4 regions of the Sphingobacterium sp. 2149 genome follow, and region 1 is predicted to be linked to each of the others. Evidence: riboswitches for the same ligand, from Rfam matches in the RefSeq annotation. Region 1 holds a riboswitch; each other region holds the start of a gene.

Evidence for each region. A riboswitch is a leader RNA that binds a small molecule or an ion and turns the genes downstream of it on or off. The one in region 1 is predicted to bind S-adenosylmethionine.
Region 2: linked by a shared signal. The riboswitch ahead of J2X77_RS10700 (5-oxoprolinase) and the one ahead of metE (5-methyltetrahydropteroyltriglutamate--homocysteine S-methyltransferase) in region 1 are both predicted to bind S-adenosylmethionine.
Region 3: linked by a shared signal. The riboswitch ahead of metF (methylenetetrahydrofolate reductase [NAD(P)H]) and the one ahead of metE (5-methyltetrahydropteroyltriglutamate--homocysteine S-methyltransferase) in region 1 are both predicted to bind S-adenosylmethionine.
Region 4: linked by a shared signal. The riboswitch ahead of J2X77_RS14530 (O-acetylhomoserine aminocarboxypropyltransferase/cysteine synthase family protein) and the one ahead of metE (5-methyltetrahydropteroyltriglutamate--homocysteine S-methyltransferase) in region 1 are both predicted to bind S-adenosylmethionine.

Annotation. Positions count from the first base shown of each region.
Region 1 covers NZ_JAVDTD010000008.1:180,262-186,382, reverse strand. Annotated here, with positions in the region: gene J2X77_RS13195 (sensor histidine kinase KdpD) at 1-1,169, shown strand, start outside; gene J2X77_RS13190 (response regulator transcription factor) at 1,271-1,960, shown strand; SAM riboswitch class I at 2,146-2,249, shown strand; gene metE (5-methyltetrahydropteroyltriglutamate--homocysteine S-methyltransferase) at 2,327-4,639, shown strand; gene J2X77_RS13180 (tetratricopeptide repeat protein) at 4,735-5,265, opposite strand; gene J2X77_RS13175 (helix-turn-helix domain-containing protein) at 5,689-6,121, shown strand, end outside.
Region 2 covers NZ_JAVDTD010000006.1:201,440-207,560, forward strand. Annotated here, with positions in the region: gene J2X77_RS10685 (oleate hydratase) at 1-647, shown strand, start outside; gene J2X77_RS10690 (3-hydroxyacyl-CoA dehydrogenase) at 714-1,610, shown strand; gene J2X77_RS10695 (DUF3050 domain-containing protein) at 1,760-2,530, opposite strand; SAM-I-IV-variant riboswitch at 2,737-2,830, shown strand; gene J2X77_RS10700 (5-oxoprolinase) at 2,897-3,160, shown strand; gene J2X77_RS10705 (hypothetical protein) at 3,193-3,636, opposite strand; gene J2X77_RS10710 (AraC family transcriptional regulator) at 3,684-4,556, shown strand; gene J2X77_RS10715 (hypothetical protein) at 4,693-5,022, shown strand; gene J2X77_RS10720 (DKNYY domain-containing protein) at 5,480-6,121, shown strand, end outside.
Region 3 covers NZ_JAVDTD010000012.1:269,743-275,863, forward strand. Annotated here, with positions in the region: gene J2X77_RS18465 (30S ribosomal protein S16) at 1-520, shown strand, start outside; gene rimM (ribosome maturation factor RimM) at 639-1,163, shown strand; gene J2X77_RS18475 (hypothetical protein) at 1,263-2,114, shown strand; SAM riboswitch class I at 2,291-2,393, shown strand; gene metF (methylenetetrahydrofolate reductase [NAD(P)H]) at 2,465-3,421, shown strand; gene J2X77_RS18485 (DUF2723 domain-containing protein) at 3,737-6,121, shown strand, end outside.
Region 4 covers NZ_JAVDTD010000009.1:156,928-163,048, reverse strand. Annotated here, with positions in the region: gene J2X77_RS14540 (TonB-dependent receptor domain-containing protein) at 1-606, opposite strand, end outside; gene J2X77_RS14535 (FUSC family membrane protein) at 950-2,977, shown strand; SAM riboswitch class I at 3,158-3,270, shown strand; gene J2X77_RS14530 (O-acetylhomoserine aminocarboxypropyltransferase/cysteine synthase family protein) at 3,527-4,837, shown strand; gene metX (homoserine O-acetyltransferase) at 4,873-5,916, shown strand; gene J2X77_RS14520 (homoserine dehydrogenase) at 5,955-6,121, shown strand, end outside.

The DNA.
Region 1 (6,121 bases):
TGCTTAATAAAAAGAACTCTTGGTCGGGGTTTAACGTTTATGATTCTGTTGCCATGTTGGGGGGTAAAAAGGCTGACTATATTGAAGATGTCGCTATTGGAATGGAATTAGCTAAACGCCCATTGAAAGATCGACTGAATATTATCATCGTTCAAGAGCTTATCAAAGAGGAATTGGCTCAACGCGACATTAAAGCGCCATTTAATATCGAAATATGGAGCACAAACAATATTTTACTCAATAATATCCTTGACGAAGCGGCTTTAAAAAATCCTTCAAATACAACCCGGTACTCCACTGCTCTCTTTAAAGGCGACATTGGTGCTGCACCGGGAAAATTAACGATTTATTTCCCAAACAAAAAGGCGATCATCGCAGATAATATGGGTTATCTACTTTTGCCTATGCTTGCGCTACTTTTTTTATTGGTGGGGTGTTTTGCATACACGCTGATTATCATCTTTAGACAAAAGAAAGTTTCGGAGATGAAAACCGATTTTATCAATAATATGACACATGAGTTTAAGACGCCAGTTGCGACTATCATGATTGCTAGTGAATCGCTTAAGGACCCCGATATCAATGCCGATCATAAACGCGTTCAAAAATTAGCCAATATCATCTACGACGAGAACGTTAGGTTAGGAAATCACATTGAACGTGTACTTGATTTAGCCCGATTAGAAAAAGAAACCTTAAAACTAGATCAGGTAGATGTTCATATTAACGATCTTGTTTCTGCTGTTACGGACAGTATGCAACTGAGAATGCAAAATATTGGCGGAAAATTCAGTATTGATCTGGCAGCCACGAAAGATGTCGTCGTTGGCGACGAACTGCATTTCTCAAACGTATTTTATAACCTATTGGATAATGCAATTAAATACAATAAAGGTGATCTACATGTGAGTATACAATCAAAAAACGTCGGTGATAGTATTGTGGTCACTATAGCTGACAACGGTATCGGTATGAGCCGAGATCACCTGCAAAAGATTTTTGACCAATTTTACCGGATACCGACAGGCAATGTCCACAATGTAAAAGGATTTGGTCTTGGTCTAAGTTATGTACAAGATATTCTGAGGAGACTGAACGGAAAAATTACGGTTAAAAGCGAAAAAGATAAGGGCACGACCTTTGAAGTAATTTTGCCTACAAAAAAATAAAAGGTTCCTTTTTTGTATATTTCCTCTGTAAAAGAATTTCAAAGGTAGAGGAAGCTGATTTATCAGCATCAAGGGAATTCGTTAAAATTAAAGTATTCATTATGCAAAAGATATTATTAGCAGAAGACGATCCTAATTTGGGGGATCTTTTAAAAGACTATCTCGAATTAAAGGGAAAATTTGACGTCACACTATGTACAGATGGTGATGAAGCAATATCCCAATTCAAGAAAAATAACTATGACCTCTGCATCTTCGATGTCATGATGCCTAAGAAAGACGGCTTCTCTGTTGGACGTGAAATCAGAAAAACAAACAATACTGTTCCAATAATCTTTGCCACAGCGAAAGGTATGATGGAAGATAAAACTGAAGCTTTTGAACTTGGAGGGGATGATTATATCACTAAGCCGTTTCGGGTTGAGGAATTGTTACTTCGCATCAATGCCCTGCTAAAACGCAGTGTTCGGGATAAAGAAGAAGAGGTAGTTGCAGACAAATTTGAAATTGGCGATTATTTCTTTGATTACACAAGTCAGCAGATTTCCTATAAAGGGCAGATGCAGAAACTATCGACTAAAGAAGCTGAACTTTTACGCCTGCTCTGCCTAAAGAAAAATGATGTATTGACAAGAGAGGAGGCTTTATTAAAAATATGGCATGATGACAACTATTTTACTGGTAGAAGTATGGATGTCTTTCTCAGTAAACTTCGAAAATACCTGAAAGAGGATAGTAAAGTTGAGATTGTAAATGTGCATGGAAAAGGTTACAAACTTTTGGTAAGCTAAAAACAGTGGGAATGAGTCATACGATCATTCCCATTTTTTTGTCTGTAATGCATTGAATTATGAAATAAAGGAATGATTCGATGAAAAGAAGAGAAAAAAAGAATTTCATTCTTAGTAGAATATAAAAAATAGGTGCACTTTCATAAAAAATTTGCATTTTTAAAATAATTGCGCTACCTTAGCATCGCTTATAGAGAAAGGCAGAGGGAATAGACCCGATGAAGCCTTAGCAACCTGTCCCTTGACAAGGTGCTAAATTCTACCCATTAGTAGATGGGAATGATAAGCCGAAGTCACCAAATTCTAGTGTGTCCTTCTCTCTCTAGCAAGAAATATAGTTGAAAAAAAATATTAAAAACATTCATTATGTTATTGACTAACAATTTAGGTTACCCTCGTGTGGGCGCGTTCCGCGAATTGAAAAAAGCCAATGAGGCCTATTGGGCTAAAAAATCTTCTGTTGAGGAATTATTGGACACCGCAAAAAAAATACGTGAAGGCAATTGGAAAACACAAAAAGATGCTGGAATAGATTTAATCCCTTCCAATGATTTCTCTTTTTACGATCAAGTATTGGATTTAACCCTTACGGTTGGTGCAATTCCTGCCCGTTACCATTCCTTATTGAATAAAGTAGACAACAACTACAGCTTAGACTTATATTTTGCAATGGCACGCGGTTTCCAACAAGAGGGCATCGACGTGACAGCAATGGAAATGACCAAGTGGTTAGATACCAACTACCACTACATGGTACCAGAATTTACAAAAGATCAAGAGTTTAAATTGACTTCTGAAAAATTCTTAAATGAATACAACGAGGCAAAATCATTGGGCATTGATACTAAACCAGTTTTACTTGGTCCGATCACTTACCTATTAATCGGTAAAGAAAAAGAAGCTGGCTTCGACAGGATCGATTTATTGGATAAACTTGTCCCTGTATACGAGCAAATATTGTCTAAACTAGCTGAAGCTGGTGCGCAATATGTTCAGATTGACGAACCTTTCTTAGCATTGGATTTAGATGCTAAAGTAAAAGCGCTATATCAGCCTACTTTTGAAAAATTAGCTGCAGCAGCAAAAAACATCAAATTAATCGCTACCACTTATTTCGAAGCGTTAAAAGATAACGAAGATATCGCGGTTAATTTGCCTATTCATGCTTTACATTTGGATCTTGTCCGTGGTGAAAACCAACTGGATACCGTTTTAGCTAAAGTTCCCGCTTCATTGACATTATCTTTAGGTATTGTTGAAGGCCGTAACATCTGGAAAAACGATTACGAAAAGTCATTGGTTAAAATCAAGCAAGCAGTTGATGCATTAGGAAAAGACCGCGTTTGGGTGGCTCCTTCTTCATCGTTATTGCATGTTCCTTTTGACCTAGATAATGAGCATAATGAACAATCATTACCTGCTGAAGTAAAAAATTGGTTAGCCTTTGCCAAACAAAAATTAGCTGAAGTGAAAGACTTAGCTGTACTGGCAGAAGGCGAAGTTGGTGCGGAAACAGCGAAACGTTTTGAAGCGAACAAAGCTGCTGCTGAAAGCCGTCGCACTTCTCCATTAATTCACAAACCTGAAGTTAAAACACGTACAAGCAATATCACTGATGACGATGCAAAACGTACTTCAGCATTTGCAGACCGTAAAGCAGCGCAACAAGCGAAATTTAATTTGCCGGCATTCCCTACCACAACGATAGGTTCTTTTCCACAAACAAAAGATGTTCGTAAATGGAGAGCAGATTTGAAAAAAGGTGCTATTACACAAGCGGAATACGATAAAGCAATCGCAGAAGAAACTGAAAACACCATCCGTCTTCAAGAGCAATTGGACATCGATGTTTTGGTACATGGGGAATTCGAGCGTAATGACATGGTGGAATACTTCGGTGAACAATTAGCCGGATACGCTTTCACACAAAACGGCTGGGTTCAGTCTTACGGTTCTCGCTGTGTTAAACCTCCAATTATCTATGGTGATGTCTACCGTCCAGAGGACATGACTGTACGTTGGTCATCTTACGCACAATCATTGACAAACCGTCCGGTGAAAGGTATGTTAACAGGGCCTGTAACAATCTTGCAATGGTCTTTCGTTCGTAACGATCAACCGCGTTCAACAACAACTTACCAAATTGCTTTGGCCATCTTGGATGAAGTACAAGCTTTGGAAAAAGCAGGTATCAAAATTATCCAAATTGATGAACCAGCTATCCGTGAAGGATTACCTTTACGTAAAGCTGATCAAAAAGATTACTTGAACTGGGCAGTACGTGCTTTCCGTGTTTCTTCTTCAAATGTAGAAGACGATACACAAATCCACACACACATGTGTTATTCAGAATTCAATAATGTAATCGAAGATATCGCTGCAATGGACGCTGATGTTATCACGATCGAGACTTCACGTTCTCAAATGAAATTATTGAATGCTTTCGCTGGCGACTTTAAATATCCAAATGATATTGGTCCAGGTGTTTATGATATTCACTCTCCACGTGTACCCAGCAAAGACGAGATGGTAGATCTATTGCGTAAAGCAAAAGCAGTAGTTCCGGCAGAACAACTTTGGGTTAATCCTGACTGCGGATTGAAGACCCGTGCTTGGCCAGAGACCAAAGCAGCTTTAGAGTCTATGGTAGAAGCTGCCAAAATCTTAAGAGCAGAATAATTCTTAAACTATATTGATAAAGCCCTGGGTGAAATTTCACCTAGGGCTTTTTTATTGTACTCATATTAATCTAAAATTGTATCCAGATCGTGATCCTACTTAAGAGCAGTATTACTTTCTTTCTTACTATTTTTCCCACTTCCTTTACTAATTTCCTGTTTCCCCTTAATCCGATCCTCAATTGACTTCAGGCTTGACGAAAAATCAAGATCAACATTTTCAAGTTTCGCCATCTTTAACGCCTTCAACGCCTTTTTGTATTTTCTCATTTTTTCAAATAGAAGTGCTTTCTTTATCCAGATCCCTGCTAAGGGCATCGCCGGAAGTGTCAAAGCAAATTTAATCGTTTTTTTTGCAGCTTCATATTCTCCCATATCAATCAATGTCTGAATAAAATAAGGATATACTTCCACTGCCTGCACATTATGCGCCAAAGCTTCCTGGAAATACCTTTTTGCCTGCTCATAATCAAACAACTGCTCGGCGTGAACTCTTCCCATCAAACACAGCGCCATTGTATTGGACTCATCATAAGACAGTGCATAGGATAAGGACTCCATGGTCTCCTCCAAATATATAGGATAGTTATCCAGCGCCTGAAGGACATATTTATTTACTGAATTCATAAAATTTTCTAAAACATAACATTCATATCCAGCTTTCATAATAACACTTGAAAGTAACTGGATTTTTAAAATTCCATAATAAGCTAAGCACATTGGAAAAATGGACTACTATTTAGAGCGCCAAGTTTTAGCCAATAGCAACGTAGGTTATTTAACGTATTAAGAAAGAAGATTAGGAAAGGGCCGTATTCCGAAGAATATTCCCGAGAATCTTCTCTGTGGACGAAGCGGGATTTTCTAATATAGCAAACATATTCTTCCGTTTTTATTAATTAATCTATTGAATTACAAAGATTCAAAATATTTACCAAATTCCCAAAAACTTGTGATTATTAATCTCTTAAATCCTACAACGTGCTATTGGCGCATTATTGTCGCATCAATTTCGCTAAAATTTAACGACTATTTCCTCATATTTGGACTATGGAAAATCAATCAGCTAATCAATTCATCAAACTATCAAGAAAACGTAAGGGATTAACGCAACAGGAACTCGCCGATCAAGCAGGGGTATCGCTAAGAACGGTGCAACGCATAGAAAAAGGCACTGAAGAAATTAGTGGATTTAGTCTCAAACAAATTAGTCAAATTTTAGAAATACCTCTAGAACAACTCATTATGCCAAATGTAAATCAAATCAGTATCGACAACAATCAAACAGGAAGTATTAAAGCTTTATATTTAGCATCGCTTACCTTTCTGATCAATCCATTATTAGGTTTATTGGTCCCAGCAATTATGGGCTATACGAAACAAAACAAAGACGCTTTATACAGTAAGCACCTAAAAAGAATAATTGTAATACATGCTGTTGGACTATTTTTTCTAGGAAGTTTCATAGGCTATATCATTATTG
Region 2 (6,121 bases), on a different contig from region 1:
TGGTGAGTTTCACTTGTAATAGGCAGCCTCACTTTCCAGCTCAGCCAGACGATGTCCTTGTCTTGTGGGTATATGCCTTATTTATGGATAAAGAAGGAAATTACATTAAAAAGCCAATGCCCCAATGTACGGGAGATGAAATTCTAGCCGAGTTATGTTACCATCTAGGCATTATTGAGCGACTGGACGATGTCATCACAAATACCATTGTGCGTACGGCGTTTATGCCCTACATTACGTCTATGTTTATGCCTAGAGCGAAGGGTGACCGTCCGAGAGTGGTACCAGAAGGATGTAAAAATCTAGGTTTAGTAGGCCAGTTTGTCGAAACTAATAACGATGTGGTCTTTACCATGGAAAGCTCGGTACGTACTGCACGGATTGCCGTATATGAACTTTTAAATCTAAATAAACAGGTTCCAGATATCAATCCCCTTCAATACGACATCCGTCATCTCTTAAAAGCGGCCAAAACGTTAAATGACGACAAACCATTTGTAGGAGAAGGTTTACTGCGTAAACTTTTGAAAGGCACTTACTTTGAACATATCCTACCGCTTGGTTCCGCGGACGAGGAAGAGCAGGAATCCTTTCTCACAGAACAGATCAGCAAATTCAAAGATTGGTTAAAAGGAATTAAAGGATAAGGATCACAGCATGCGCCATGGTTTCGCGGCGTATGTTTTTACGAATTGAAAAAAAATAATAACATCATGGACTTTAAAAATATTACGATAGCAGGCAGCGGAGTTTTAGGTTATCAAATTGCTTTCCAAGCTGCTTTTCATGGCTACGATGTCACCGTTTATGATATCAACGATGAGGTACTTGACAAAGCGAAAGCTAAATTTGATCTTATGGCGAAGGCCTTCGCACATGATCTTCATGCCAGTCAAGAACAATTGGCTTCAACCTTCGACAGACTCAGTTACGATTCAAACCTCACTTCGGCAGTAGCGAACGCAGATTTTCTGATCGAAGCAATTCCCGAAAATCCGGCGATTAAAATTAGTTTCTATAACGAGCTGGCAAAGGTCGCTCCTGTAAAAACCATTTTTGCGACAAACTCCTCAACGCTGCTACCAAGTCAGTTTGCTGAGGAGACCGGCCGCCCCAAACAGTTCTTGGCCTTACACTTTGCCAATGAGATCTGGAAGCACAATACAGCAGAAATTATGGGCCATCCAGGCACAGACAAAACCGTATTTGAGCAGGTGGTCAACTTTGCAAAATCCATTGGCATGGTTGCCCTGCCACTGCATAAGGAGCAGCCTGGCTATATTGTAAACTCCTTACTTGTCCCATTACTTTCGGCGGCAACGGATCTTTTGGTCAACGAGATAGCTGATGCCGAAACGATAGACAAAACTTGGATGGTCGCCACTGGAGCCCCAACAGGTCCTTTCGGTATACTGGATATCGTCGGTATTACGACAGCTTATAACATCAATAAAATAAACGCTGAGGCTACCAATGACCCCGTAAAAATCAAAACTGTGGCCTTTCTCAAAGAACATTTTATAGACAAGAACAAACTAGGCGTCGCTACCGGTGAAGGATTCTATACCTATCCCAATCCAGCCTATCAATCGCCAGACTTTTTGAAGTAGTTGACTGGCTTTCAAAAGAACGCGACTTCAATAAACAGCTGGTGCATGATATTGCAAGGTAACGGATAAATAAGACTTGTTGCACAGCACATAAAAAAGGCCTTTCAAATCGTGATTTGAAAGGCCTTTCTCGATGGTATAATAATAGATTATCCGTATAAGGAATCTTCTATTGCATTCCACAGCTGGATTCTTTTTTGTAGCGCAATTTTACTAATCTCTTTCATTTCGGCCCATTTAACCTCATCGTCCTTCGCAAGATCTGTTATCATCTGCATGGCCAATGGACCGTGTTCGTCGCCATCTAAATCAATATGCCGTTGAAAATAATAAATAAAACTGTCTAAATTGGCTGTAGGGAAATTCCCTTTAATTTCTTCCAAAATAGACGTAAACATTCCGGGGATGAGGTCTTCACGTCCAAAGGTAAATGCCGCCGCAATTTTATGCACTTCACCCTCAGCTATTACTTCGAATGTAAAATTCAGAAAATCTTTGATTCGCTTGTCCAATGTTGTCAATGCTATAGCATCGAATATATTATCCGATTTTTTGGCATTGGCAATAAATTTATTGATCAAATGGAGGTCGGCTCCCATAGCAGACATTGCGTCGAGATACATCTCAAAATGGCTTAATCGACGTCCATCGATATATTCATCCGACTCCTCTGCCAATACAATTTCATTAATCAAATAGCGCGTTGAAGGATGTTCACTGGCGAACCATGGAAGTGTGGTACAGGTTAATTTGATCTGTAAAGCTTTTAATAAAGACATAAAATCCCATACAGCATACACATGCCCTTCGGTAAAAGAACGTAAATTTTTGATCGTTTTGATTTTACGGTATAAAGGGTGTTGCAATAATACTTCGCGTTCGGTAGCAATGTATTCGTTAATTTCCGCAATTCTATTCATGCCGCAAAAGTATTGTGTTCTCTCTGCTTTTTAAAGTATTTTCGATGAGATTACAGTAACATGATAAATTTCCCAATCAGCTAACCGCTTTATACCCAAATCAAAGTCAAAGCGACCAGCTTGTTTTGCTGCTGTTTTCGATTATCAGCGTTTAATAGCAGTAAAGACAAAAAAAATTTTATTATAAAAAATAATCTACTATATTTGTAGAGTATTCAGAATTGCATGATGCAATACCAACCGAGTGAAGGCACCGCGGTGGTAAATTAATACGGGTTTCGACCAAAATAAACGTTACACAACGGTTATTTTCCCAAAGTAATCTGGATACAGTTTATGGTTTAATCCTTTAAATTTTTAAATTGTATGGCTACAACAACAAATCTTTACCAACACTTACTGGAAAAATTCAGTTATTATTCAACAGATGAACTGATCCAGCTCAACAACGACACCATTTTAGGACAAGGCTGGGGATCATCGAAAGCTACCTTCAGAACAGCTTTGATCAGTACATTCTCCAAAAGGGGGCTTGATCTTTCTAATATTATTTCCAAGGAAGACGGCTTTACGTCGGTGAAGCAGGTGCCTGTCCGTCTGGAACAAAATGTTTTGATTCCTTTACAGTAAAGCCCTATAAACTCAAAAAGAGTAGGCCTAGCCTACTCTTTTGTCAATGAGTGGTGATATCTTAATGTATGATTGAGCGAATGGGCTGTTTGCCGAGCGTCGTCTTTGTAGGACGAGAGATCGTCGCAATTTTGAATTTCTGCCACATCCACTTTCTTTCTTACTTTGCTGATGACCTGATTTAATTCCGATTTCCAGTTGCCTGGATCGCCAAAATCGTCCATCCAATTTTTGTTGATAAACTTTTTGTAGTTCAAAAGCAAAATATACAATTCCTCACCACTACCGGCGCGATTGATTGACGTGCGCCAGTTCTCTAATTTTTCTTTAAAACTCATAACCAGCAATATATAAAAAAAATACGACTTGACCAAATATTCCCGATTTTTACCTTGCGTATTGACCAAGATCTGACAGGTCAACCCTCTATTTGTCGGGGTTGATAGAAATTCATAAAAACTGTTATCTTTATTCACTGCAGCCTGAGCGTTTAAACGGCTGCAATTTAGTTGAATACATGAGTATGCGATATTTTGATTTTGAAAACAGTAAATACGGCTTTCCCTTAGCGATGGATGCCCATCGGTTTGAGGACAATACCGACCTGATTTTTGAAGCCGAACCACACACCATCAACTTTTTTGAGATCATGTTTTTTGAACAGGGAAGCGGGGTGGCATATACCAATGAAAAACGTATTGATCTATGCCCAGGAACCATTTTATTCGCTTTTCCCAATCAGATCAAGCAATATGAATTTGATAAAAATAGCGTCAAAGGATTCCATTTAATCTTCAAACCTGAGTTTTTGGAATCGTTCTTTCAGGATAAGACACTTGTATATAAACTACCCTATTTTTACAACTATTCATTTGCGCCCTATATTGTCGCAGCAACTCATGATTTCGAGGTATTTAAAATCCTGCTCTCCGAAATTGTTTTTGAAATCGGGACATTTCGATCCGATAGCCTCAACATGACCCGATCGTTTCTTGCGAGTATCTTGCTCCGCCTGGACCGGCGATTTCGTGCATTTCACCATATCGCTAATGACAGTTGCAACAATAATTTACTCACCAGATTCAAAATGCTCATGGAGGAGCACGTCAATTCCAACCTCAACTGCAATCAATACGCGGACTTACTGAAAATACACCGAAATGAACTGAATCGTCAAATTAAAGCTTACACAGGCCACAGTCCAATCAACCTAATCCAACACCGAAAAATACAGGAGATTAAACAGCGGCTTCTGCTAGACGAGCAGTCTATCGCACAAATTGCCGTTGAACTTCATTTTAGTGACCCTAATAATCTTTCCCGATTTTTTAAAAAGATGACCGGCTGTTCTCCTTCTACCTACAAGCAGAACATGCAAAATGATAGTTTTTCATAAACTTGTGATAGCTATTCAATAAAGCAAGGGGCTTAACTTTGTGTAGATCGTCGTTCAATTCGTGAGGTGGCGGTCTCCATTTTAAGATTCATCAGCTGGATACGCGTATGTTATCGCGCTACACACTTGAAAAAATATGCTAAAACTACTACTACTCTCTTGTTCACTTTACGGACTGTTTACTTCATCTTACCGTATTACCGGCCGTTTGGTTGACCATCAGTACAATCCCGTTGGATATTTTATTATTGAAACCTTTGTGTCCAATAAGGAAAGGGAACCCTTGGCCTTATTAAGTCGGGATACCGTTAGAAATAGCAATGGCGAATTTAAGATCAAGGTGTTAAAAAAGGGGAGCTATCTTCTAAAGATAGCCGTTCCGGATTACACCGATTATTCACTTTTTACCACCGTACAGGATTCAACCTACTCTTTTCCTGAAATACATTTGCAGCCAACAAAATAAGTGTTACCTATTCAACCTTGTATCCCATAGACCGCATTTTTGCGATCGCATTTGCCTTCTCTAGGGTGATTGGTCGTATTCGCTTAAGGTATCCTAAGGGCTTACTAGCCCCCTTGTTTGCCTATTCTTTGCCGACTGATTGCTATTTAGTTACCATTTTAGCAGAGAAACAGCGAAAAAACACCAATCAAACAGCGAAAAAACACCAATCAAACAGCAGAGAAACGGCAAAGAAACAGCAAGGAATAAGCAGAGAAAGAGCAAACCAATGCCAAGCTAATCTCCTAGCAGGAGCGAAGAAGTGCCAAAGAATAGGCAAAGAAATACCAAAGAACGCAGGAAAAAACACTGCGTATTATCTGCAAAAAATCAATCGACAACTAAACTTTTACCTTATATTGCGGTCTCATTAACACGTACACAAACAAGAATTCTTCTATTTTAGTCCAAACGCGATATGATACTAGCTATTTCCTTCAAAACCATGCTCGCCCTTCTTCTGCTTGGCTCTGCCAGCGATGTCTATGTTGATAATAGCAAATACGAAAATAGCAGTGCCTATATCCATCAAGACCAGTTGGGAGACGGCTATGCCAAAATTGGCGGTCGTATTTACTATCGTGGTAAAGAAATTGTCAATGCCAATGCCGGTTCTTTTCAGTTTTTAGGTTCGGGTTACGCCAAGGATACCTGGAAGGTATATTTTCGAGGGTCAATTCTAACTGATGCCAGCCCATCTACTTTCCAATTTCTTGGCGACGGTTATGCTAGTGATGCCTGGAGAGTTTATTTTTATGGCAAGCCATTGTTGGACGCAACAACTTCCACCTTCAAGACACTGGGAAATGGTTACAGCAAAGACGCGTGGAAAGTCTACTATTTAGGCAAGGAAATTAATGGAGCAAACGCTTCGAGCTTTGAGAATCTCGGTCGGGGATATGCGAAAGATCATTGGAACAGCTATTATAGGGGCGAAAAGAACGAGAGCTTTGCTGGTCCTACCACACAGCCTCTTGGCGGTCAATATTCCAAGGACAATTGGTCTGTTTTTTATAAAAATCAGAAAGTGGAAGGGGCTTCTGCTTCAACGTTTGAATAC
Region 3 (6,121 bases), on a different contig from region 1:
GGCAACTAAAATCAGATTGCAAAGACACGGTAAAAAAGGACGTCCTTTTTACCACGTAGTCGTAGCGGATTCTCGCGCTCCACGTGACGGTAAATTCATTGAACGTATTGGTTCTTACAACCCAAACACTAATCCAGCAACGATCGTTTTGGATTTTGAAAAAGCTTTGGACTGGATGAACAAAGGTGCTCAACCGACTGACACAGCTCGCGCTATCCTTTCTTACAAAGGTGTTCTTTACAAAAAACACTTGCAAGGTGGTGTGAAAAAAGGTGCTTTTGATGAAGCTGCTGCTGAAGCTAAATTTGCAGCCTGGACTGAAGCTAATGATGCAAGAATCTCTGGTAAAAAAGATGGTTTAGCACAAACTAAAGCTGATGCTAGAAATGCTGCTTTAGCTGCTGAAGCTAAGAAAAAAGAAGAAAAAGCTGCTGCTGTAGCTGCTAAAAATGCTCCTGTAGCGGAAGAAACTCCTGCTGAAGAGACTGAAGCTCCTGCATCAGAAGAAACTGAAGGTTAATTCTTTCATAAAGTATTCGAGAAAGCCGACTCAACCTTGAGCCGGCTTTTTTTGAAACAGCCTATAGGCTATAGTTTGCCATTATCATGTCTTACATCTAATTGCTAAATACGAAAATATGACTATTGATCAAAGCTTTTACATCGGTTATATCAGCAAAACAAGAGGGCTTAAAGGAGAAGTACAGCTATTTTTTGAATTCGAAGAATACGAGAGTTTGGATATGGATGTCGTCTTCGTGGAAGTGAACAAAAAGCTTGTTCCTTATTTTGTTGACGCCATCAAATTTCAAAAGAACAGTACCGCTTATGTGACATTCGAGGATGTGGATCATATTGATAAGGCTCAAATACTTGTACGTAAAAAGCTATATCTTTCCAATGATAAAATGCCGGAGCGTGATCCAGATGATTTTAGATATACGGATTTAATCGGTTTTTTAGTAATTGATGAAAACCATGGTGAACTGGGGAGAATAACAGATGTTCAGGAGTTTCCACAACAATTTGTTGCTACCGTAGATATGGATGGCAAGGAGCTGATGTTCCCACTTTCGGACGATTTGATCTTAGGTATTGATGGCGAAGAGGAGATTATTGAAGTTGAATTGCCAGAAGGCTTAGTGGATCTGTATAAAGAATAAGTATATCCTTAGGCTTATATAAATGAATAGCCTTTCATAGACTATCGCAGTAATTTATTATATTGGCATATATTATTTTGCCATAATTATTAATTGATTTTGAAATCGTTATTACTCCTGCTATTCCTATTTTCACTGTCTTCTTGTGCTTTCTTTGGAAAGAAAAAGGAGTTTCCTGAAGGTAATTATCAGATGATATTGGGCTATTCGAATGAGCAATATCATAAACTTAAGAGAGAATCTCCCCAGAATGTGGAGGCAAATACCTATGGGAATGATCCTACTTTATATCGGTCCTTTCTCTCACTCCATAATAAAGACCGCTTTGTCTTGGCGCTCGACGATATATTACTCTTCGGAAAGTATAGATTCAATGGTGACAGATTAGAGTTGACCGACGAGAAAAAAGGTAGCATCGCATTGGATATTGTTAAGGTAAAAAAAGATTTTATTCAGCTAAGAGGTGATTTTTCACAGTTTAACTCAGCGCGTGTACCTACTACCGAAAGACTTTATCTCAACTTTGCCTTAGATAAAACCCCTATACGCGAGACACCAAGCAAATTTGACAGTCAAGTGAATTTGTGGCGGAATGCTCCCGTAAGAGCAGAAAGTGAAAAGGAGGTCAAGGCGAGGGCATTGAATTTTGTTGATTATTCCATCGCTTACTTTCAACATATATCAAGTTCTGGTACACATCACGATTATCGAATGGATGGTGTTGAATCGCCAATTATTTATGCTGAGAACGGTATTGTGCTCAAGGCGTGGACAGATGTGCCGGAATCTTGGAAAGAGTTGTTTTACAATGAACAAGATGCATTGATCGCCTATCGCTATTTATTTGATGGCTTTAAATATGCATCGAAAGAGGAATACCACGTAACAGGACTTTTATTAATCACATTTTATCTCAAAAATCTACGGAATTCCCTGGCAGCGCATCTTTAGCCAATGATTCTCGATCCTTACTTTCGCCTGTTTTTTTAACATTTTTTGGTGGTGCATACATTTCTTTTGTTGCGTGTAAGCAGAGCCCAAAGGTCTTATTGCCCTATTTTCGGTGCCATTTTAGTCTTTTCGAAAAAATATTTTTGTCTTTTGATTTTTTAAAACGATATTAGCAACGCTTATAGAGAAAGGCCGAGGGAATAGACCCGTTGAAGCCTTAGCAACCTGTATTGTTCAAGGTGCTAAATTCTACCCTACTCCATGTGGGAAAGATAAGTTACATGAAGATAAACGATTCCTCGACGTGTGCGTTTCGATATAAGCCAACCAAACTAAAAAACAGTTTTTTAATGAAGATTATCGATCATATCCAGAATGCCAAAGGAAAAACATTATTTTCTTTTGAGCTATTGCCACCGGCGAAAGGGCAGGGCATCCAAAGTATTTTTAAAACCATGGATGAACTGATGGAGTTTAAACCTCCTTTTATCGACGTAACTTACCACCGGGAAGATTATATCTATAAAGAGCATGCAAGTGGATTACTGGAACGCGTTTCCTATCGCAAACGTCCTGGGACAGTGGCGATATGTGCAGCAATCATGAATAAATATAAAGTTGATGCTGTGCCCCATTTGATATGTGGTGGTTTTACTAAGGAGGAAACCGAAAATGCACTGATCGATTTGAACTTCCTGGGTATAGATAATGTCTTAGTATTGCGCGGAGATGCACGTAAGGGCGATGCTGATTTTATTCCGACGGATGGTGGACATGCTTTTGCAACAGACCTATTGGAACAGGTTGCTGATATGAATAAAGGAAAGTATCTGCATGAGGATATTGTCACATCGGAAAAGACTGATTTTTGCATCGGTGTAGCAGGTTACCCCGAAAAACACTTTGAATCGCCAAATTTTAATACTGACTTTAAATATCTGAAACAAAAAGTCGATATGGGGGCGGAATTTATTGTAACTCAAATGTTCTTTAATGTCGAAAAATATAAGGAATTTGTTACTAAATGTAGAGATAATGGAATACATGTGCCTATTATTCCAGGATTAAAGCCACTGACAACTAAAAAGCAGCTCGTGACCTTACCACGAATATTTCATCTCGATATTCCAGAAGAACTGAGCGATGCTGTTTCGGAATGTAAAACGAATGCCGACGTCAGACAAGTCGGAGAAGAGTGGTTAGTACAACAATGTCAGGAGCTGATCAAGTTTGGTGCTCCGGTTTTACATTTCTATACGATGAGTAATCCGGGTCCAACAAAGAAAATTGTAGAAAAACTAGCCTAACTCATAAAAATACCCGCGAAAGGGAGCTGATAAGCTCCCTTTTTCATTGTTAAGATATCCTATAATTGACCTTATAGCCGAGTCGTCGTGTTGGTAACGGAGTCATTTGCGTGCGTGCAAGTGTCAGTGTGTTTATTGTCAGGTACTTGTGTTAAATAGTGTTAATTAACATATTGGAATCAGGATAACTTTTTAACTTAAAGTCCTAAAAAGGATTTTAATAGAAGACCAATTGACCTTATGACGTACAACAGAATAAATTCTCTACTGGGTTTTGCTTGCGGACTCATTGCCACATGTGTATACATTGCTACCGTGGAAAAGACGGTAAGCTGGTGGGATTGTGGTGAATTCATTGCCTGTGCTTACAAGCTGGAAGTAGCACACCAACCTGGGGCACCATTGTTTCTTCTGATTCAGAATGTATTTTCAAACTTGGCTTTGGGTAATGCAGGTAAAATCGCCTATTGGATGAATATCGGATCGGCAATTTGCAGCGGGCTTACGGTTACATTTTTATTTTGGACGATAACAGCAATTGCCAAGAAGATACTCCGCGAAGACAAATACGCACCTTTATCCAACTGCTTGCAGATCTTCGGCGCAGGAATTGTTGGTGCAATGGCATTTAGTTTCAGCGATTCATTTTGGTATTCGGCCGTAGAATCCGAAGTTTATGCGATGTCGTCCTTGTGTACAGCAGTTGTGTTTTGGGGGATATTAAAATGGGAAGCTCGTGCTGATGAAGAAGGTAGTGATCGTTGGCTGGTATTTATCGGTTTTGTTATGGGGCTTTCTATTGGAGTCCATTTATTGAATCTTTTGGCTATCCCAGCGATAGCGATGGTGGTCTATTTCAGAAAAGCAACTCAGGTGAGTGCGAAAGGTACCTTAAAAGCGTTTGTAGTAGGTGTACTGATCCTGGGAGCCGTTTTGTGGGGTATTATTCAATGGTTGGTTGGCCTGGCTGCTAAAGTTGACCTTGTATTTGTAAACTCACTTGGAATGGGATTTGGTTCCGGAATTTTCTTCTCGTGCTCATTGCTGGTAGGATTGATAGTTTGCGGTTTGTATTATTCGTATACAAAGCGCAAATACACGCTCAACACCGCTTTGTTAGTTTTTTGTTTTGTTTTATTTGGATACAGTTCCTACACCATGGTCATGATCCGGGGAAAAGCAAATCCATCCTTGAATAATAATGCGCCGGATAATGTATTTTCTTTTTTGGGATATTTGAGCCGGGAACAATATGTCCGGGAGCCATTGCTCAAAGGCCCGTATTATGATTCGCAAGTGGTTGGTGTAAAGAGTAAGACAGGCTATCGGAAAGATCAATCGGCGTATGTACCCTTTACACAGATAGACAAATATCAATTTGATAAGGAAACCTTTTTCCCGCGTATCTACAGCCAAGATGGAAACCATCAAGCCTATTATAGAAGTTACCTCAATTTGAAAGAGGGAGAGCAACCACAATTCTCCGACAATTTTAAATTCTTTTTCAATTTTCAGCTTGGCGATATGTATACGCGCTATTTCTTATGGAATTTTGTCGGTAGACAGAATGATCGACAAGGGTATGGGACCTATAGCGATGGCAACTGGCTGTCGGGGGTCAAAGCATTCGATAACTGGCGACTAGGTGCGCAAGATAAACTACCGCAATCGCAGGCACATGATCCGAGCCGAAATACCTATTTCTTTCTGCCGCTGCTTTTGGGAATAGCTGGTGCGGTATGGTTGTATCGAAACAACAAGCCTTATACTTTGGTCGTAACCCTGCTGTTTGTATTTACCGGAATAGCGATTGTTGTTTACCTAAATCAAACGCCCATGCAACCTCGGGAGCGGGATTATGCTTATGTGGGCTCTTTCTACGCCTTTGCAATCTGGATTGGATTGGGGCTGATCGCATTGGTTCGTTTTTTCAAACGTTTTGTACGAACACGTTATGCTTTGGCGACTGGTTTATCTTTTGCGTTGCTGGGCGGCCCCATTATTTTGGTTCATCAAAACTGGGACGATCATGATCGATCGGAGAAATCGATGGCAAGGGACTTGGCGCGTAATTATCTTGAGGCCTGTGCTCCAAATGCAATCCTATTTACGTATGGCGATCATGATACATTTCCGGTGTGGTACTTACAAGAAGTAGAAGGTGTGCGTCCCGATGTACGGGTGGTCGTCTTAAGTTATCTTACCGGTGATTGGTATATGCAACAGGCCAGGCAGCCGACTTATCGAGCAGCAGGCCTCCCCGTGACAATTCCGGCAGAAAAGACAAAAAAAGGTGTCCGTGATTATATCCCCTTTGTGGATAGGCAACTCGACAAAGCTGTTGATGCAGGTCAGTTATTACAATTTGTGACGTCAGATGATCCCGATTATAAAGTTCAGTTGAATTCCGGTGAGAGGGAAAATTATTTCCCCTCAAGAAAAGTCAAACTGGACGTTAATAAAGCGGAGGTCGTCAAGAAAAATGCAGTTCCATCTTATTTGCAGGAAGCTATTGTATCAATTATGGAATGGGAGATACCAAATGACCACCTAACAAGGGCAGATTTAACAATCTTATCGGTGCTTGAAAATAACAAATGGAACAGGCCCGTCTATTTTTCAAATATGTTGCCAAGTGATCTTAAATTAGGATTAGATAAATATCTTGTTAATGAAGGTTTCACGTCTAGACTGATGCCG
Region 4 (6,121 bases), on a different contig from region 1:
ATTTTCCAATAATCGCGACACTTCATCCGCAGAAAGATAAGTAGGCTTACCATCAATCATGATAATCACATTACTTTTTCCACGCAGATTGATCTTTTTGTTATCTAAAGTTACTCCTGGAACCTTTTGCAGGAGCTCCAATGCGTTATTCCCTGTTGCCAAAATACTGTTTTCGACATTGAGGACAACTTTATCGAGATGACTTTCAATCAATGGCTTCTTAACGATCACCTGCGCCTCACTCAACACTTTACTTTCCACCTGTAAACGAATCGTATCCAGCATCTTGAGATCTCCCGTATTTACGACCATTTCAGCAGAATGATAAACAGCATACCCTACCGTGGACACACGTAGGCTATACTTGCCCTCGGGGATCGCAGACAACACAATTTCTCCATTTTCGTTGGATAAAGTTCCCTTTAACAAGATATCATTGGGCTTCCGAAATAGTGAAATATTTGCAGCCACAATAGGCTGGTTGTCTTGTCCAACAACGACTGTATGTAATCTTCCCCCGTCAGACTGTGCTGAAACGGGTCCGGCAATAGAAATCAGGACTAAAAAAAGTGAAAATAAAAGCAATTTAATTTTTTGTGGTTTCATAATGTAGTTTCTTTAGGCTATCGATTAGATAGTCAACTTCATAATAATGACAACAAACCTCGTATATTCATTACACATTGACTAGTAGAAATAGATAGATCGTCCGATTCACTCGGTAGACAGCCAAATAACATCGGTAAACCATATCCTTCACTGATCGATGCTAAAGCCGGTAAAATCATCCCAGCTAATCTTGAATCTCCAAGAAGCACAGCGCAAGAAAAGCACATCGAATCAAAATAAAAATTCAAAAAATAAACAAAATTCAAAACAAATAAAATGTACAATACAAATATTAAGCATAATATTTGTATTTTTACACCGAAAATTAGTAAACTGATTGATGAGCATTGAATCATTAAAGAAAAGATTCTACCTTTTTTATATCCATATTATCCGATTCATCCAGGGAGAACATACTGGCGATGCTTTGCGCAATGTATCTATCAGCATTTTGCCGAGTTTGGCGATCTATCTGTTGGGTGCGACAGCAAACGCAGCCATAGGTATTGGGGTGGGATCATTATTGACTACATTAACCGATCCTCCAGGTAATCGGAAAGATAAATTTTCTTCCGCTCTTGTTTGTATTCCCACTTTCTTTATTGCTTCGATTCTTACAGCCTTTCTTTTTCCTTATCATTGGCCGCTGGTTATTTTATTGAGTTCCGCAGGCTTTATCTGCACTTTTTACGGGGTTTTAGGCCCCCGTTATGCCGCAATTGGGAACATGACATTGATTCTGATGAGCTTTGTCATCGGCATGGCCCCTCAGCATCCGCTTTCAGTGAGCTTACAAATTACTGCAGGCGCCAGCATCTATTATTTCTTTAGTCTATTGCAGGCTTACATACAACCCTATCGCTCTTTAAAACACGCCATGGCCAATGGGTTTCACGGTTTATCTCAATTTCTATTGATACGTTCTGAATCTTACGATCCGGATATTCCGCTGGACTTGACTTACAGCCGCGTCGGAAAAATTTATGGTCAGATCAGTGAACAACAGGAGCAAATCAGATCCCTCTTATTCAGGGAAGAAAAAATCATAAGCCAACGCTGGCACAAAAGCAACTATTGGCTTAGTCAGGTCTATGGATTAATTGATTTACACGAATTAATTATTGCATTGGATCATGACTATGATGCCATTCGAAAAAATTTGCTGGATACCTGTAGCCTTCCCATAATTCGTCGTAGCATAACATTACTGGCCTTGGAAATCGATAGTTTTTCGCAGCCTAATAAAAGGTTTCGCTATGCAGAGCAGCTCTACGATAACCACAGTAAAATCAATGCGCTGTTGTTGGATCTAAAGGAGATTCAAGAACAACAGACTGCCCCAGCAGATGGTATTCTCGCTTCCATCATCCGTAATATTGAAGCTATTATTGAAGTTCTCAAACGGATTCAAGTTGCTTTTTATCAAAATCAAGAAATCAAAAACAAAATTGACACCAATGAGTATCAGCAATTTATCAATCGCCCTTTGCGTAATTTAAGTGATATCAAGAGCAGACTCAATCTCCATAATCCAATTTTCCGTTTTGCACTCCGGATGGCCGTTCTCTTCGGAACAGGCGCATTGATCGGTATTTCTTTCTTGGATTTTAAATATACTTATTGGATCTTACTCACTATTGCCATCGTTGCGAGACCTGCATTTTCAATGACCAAAACACGCAATATAGAACGCATACTAGGTACATTTTCGGGAATTGCCGTCGGAATACTCTGTTTGGTCTCCATTGACTTTCTGCCCGTTCTTCTTCTAATTGCCGCTATTGGATTATTTGGATTCTTCCTATTCAACCGATCAAATTATATGGTCAGTGTGATCTTTATTACGCTGGGCATAGTCATCGCATTAAACTTATTTGAAGGAAATATTAATATCATTTTAGGCAGTAGAATAATTTTTACTTTAGTTGGTGCGCTGCTGGCAATAGCGGGCTATTTTTTGATACCCGTACGCCAAAGCACGAGCATGGTCCACTTGGCAAAAGAGGTCGCATTATACAACCACCATTATTTTCAAATTATCAACAAACGCCTATCTGATGATCTGCAAAGTTCGTTCGACATTCGACTGGCTCGGAAAAAAGCACAGACTGCCATGGCTCTCTTTTCCGATGCGATCAATCAAATGAAGAAGGAACCTGAACACAAGTGGGTAGACTGGTCCCATATCCATCATTTTCAAGCACTCTCCTATCGCATCAATTCGCATTTGGTTGGTCTCTCCATATCGTTAGGAAGAAAAGCGAATCACGACATACAACAGGGTATCCACTGCAGAATTGATGCTTTAAAACCCCTTTTAACCGACTTAGATCAGCTGGCAGAAAATATCAACTTAAGAAAACCATAAAGGCAAGCTATGTATTTATGTATCAATATTGAATAACAAATATGCGATTACAGCTCCCGAAGTAACGCTCTTTTAAGTAAAAAAAACGTATTTCTTTTGCTTTAATAAAAAAGAAGTTTATATTTGTGTCGTCTTCGAAAGAAGATTTCTAATCAACACCTTCCTTAATCAGTAGGTCTTGATTTATAAAGAAGTGGCGAGAGACTGGCTCAATGACCCACTGGCAACCTTCAATTTGCTTGAAAAGGTGCCAATTCCTGTCCAAAATAATATCGTTTTGGAGCATATAAATGATATAAGACAATGCTTATTAAATTACTGAAATCTATTAAAAATTCAGGTTCAATACAACTGAACCTTGCGAACAGCAAAAGTGTACTACATCGTAAAAAAGTATCGATGCGAATGCGTATGCATACACACTTCCCTGCTTGTTAAAAATCATTTCCTTTTTCTTGGATAACGATTTGACAGACCTTCCAAGTAGGTGTGTATGCTTCTCTTTTACCTTTACAAATTCTTTTTTGAAACCTTAAAATCTGATCTATTATGTCTTCTAACAAAAATTTGAAATTCGAAACACTACAGGTTCATGCTGGCCAAGTCGCTGATCCTACCACAGGATCCAGAGCAGTTCCTATATATCAAACAACATCTTTTGTCTTTGAAAATGCAGAACATGGGGCCAATCTATTCGCATTAAAACAGTTTGGAAACATTTATACCCGGATCATGAATCCAACTACGGATGTATTTGAACAACGGATTGCAGCTTTAGAAGGTGGTGTTGCCGCAGTCGCAGTTGCATCTGGTCAGGCTGCGCAGTTTATTGCATTAAATAATATCCTTGAAAGCGGCGACAATTTCGTTGCAGGGTCCAACTTATATGGAGGTACATTCAATCAATTCAAAGTTGCATTTAAACGGCTAGGTATTGAAGCTCGTTTTGCCACCGATGCTGAAGCTGATAAAATAGAAGCGCTCATTGACGATAAAACTAAGGCAATCTATGTCGAAACAATAGGGAACCCAAGCTTCAATATTCCTGATTTTGAAAAAATTGCCGCTGTAGCCAAAAAATACGATTTGCCATTAATTGTTGACAACACATTTGGAGCTGGGGGTTATTTATTTAAACCTTTAGAGTATGGCGCAAATGTGGTCGTTGAATCGGCAACGAAATGGATTGGTGGGCATGGAACAAGCATTGGCGGCGTCATCGTTGATGGAGGTAACTATAACTGGGGAAATGGGAAGTACCCACAATTTTCTGAACCATCTGAGGGCTATCACGGATTGGTCTTTTCAGATGTTTTTGGTGAAAATGGCCCATTTGGCAATATACAATTTGCAATTCGCGCGCGTGTAGAGGGATTGAGAGATTTTGGACCAGCACTCTCTCCTTTCAATTCATTCTTGTTGTTACAAGGCCTTGAAACATTGTCTTTACGTGTACAACGGCATGTCGACAACACGTTGGAAATCGCTAGATGGCTTGAGGCCCACCCTCAGGTAGAAAAGGTAAATTATCCAGGATTAAAAAGCTCTCCAAGCTTCGCTAATGCGCAAAAATATCTTAAAAATGGGTACGGCGCAGTGCTTTCTTTCCAGCTAAAGGGCGACGCAGCCCAGAAAGCCAATGACTTTATCGACAGTTTAGAATTAATCAGTCATTTAGCTAACGTAGGCGATACTAAATCGCTGATTATTCATCCAGCCGCAACGACCCACCAACAATTGAGTGACGAAGATCAAGCGCATGCGGGTGTGTTCAAAGGACTATTGCGCCTGTCAGTGGGAATAGAACATATTGATGACATCAAAGCAGATTTACAACAAGCTTTTGATAAAATCAACTAATTAGACTTTAGTCGGCTATAAAATTTAAATGTAAAATGAGTAAGCATATTTATCTGCACCCGAAGCCTTTTGTATTTGAAAATGGACGAGAGCTTACTGATTTACAAATCAGTTATGAGACGTTTGGCAAACTTAATCCAGATCGCAGCAATGTGATCTGGGTATGTCATGCCCTAACGGCCAATGCAAACGTCTTGGATTGGTGGCCGGGCCTTTTTGGAACCGATGACTTATTTGACCCGAGCGACTATTATATCATCTGCGCCAACGTCATTGGGTCGGCCTATAGCAGTAGCAACCCATTGTCTATTAACCCATCCACTGGGCACCCCTATTATCTATCATTTCCGGAGTTTACGGTAAAAGATTTGGCCTGTGCACACCAATTTCTTGCTGACCATCTGGAAATCAGGCGTATTAACGTTCTGATCGGGGGCTCATTAGGGGGGCAGCAGGCATTGGAATGGGCCGCGTCCAACACAATCGCAATCGATCATTTAATCGTCGTTGGCACAAATGCTGTTCATTCACCATGGGGTATTGCATTCAATGAGAGCCAACGCCTTGCCATTACAACCGACCGCACCTTTTATGCCAACCATCCTGATGGCGGTGCTAAGGGACTAAAGGTGGCACGTTCAATGGCATTGCTGTCGTACCGTAATTATACAACCTATAGTAATACGCAGAGCGAAAATGATAATAATAAGCTAGGCGACTACAAAGCTTCATCTTATCAAAACTATCAGGGGGAAAAATTAGTAAACCGCTACAATGCTTACAGCTATTATTTCCTGACTAAAGCAATGGATAGCCACAATTTGGGGCGCGGTAGATTGTCTATTGAATCTGCATTAGCAAGCATTAGCTGTCCAACATTGGTATTAAGTGTCAATACAGATTTATTGTTTCCTCCACAAGAGCAACAATTCATAGCACAGCATATTCCCAATGCTCGTTACGAAGAGATTGAATCAACCTATGGTCATGACGGCTTTTTAATCGAAACAACAAAACTAACGGAAACTATTAGCCACTTTCTGAGAGCGGAGAAAGCATGTGTTCCTGAATTAGTATAATAGATTGAACAATATAATAAGAGAATATAAGAAGAGATATGAGCAATAAATTAACAATAGGGATGTTTGGATTTGGTGTTGTAGGCCAAGGTCTTTATGATATTATCAAAACCAAAAATCTTAATCTGGAAATCAAGAAGTTCGTGATTAAAAACGGTAATAAAAAACGCTCGCTACCAGCTGAGCTGTTTTCTACTGATGCGGA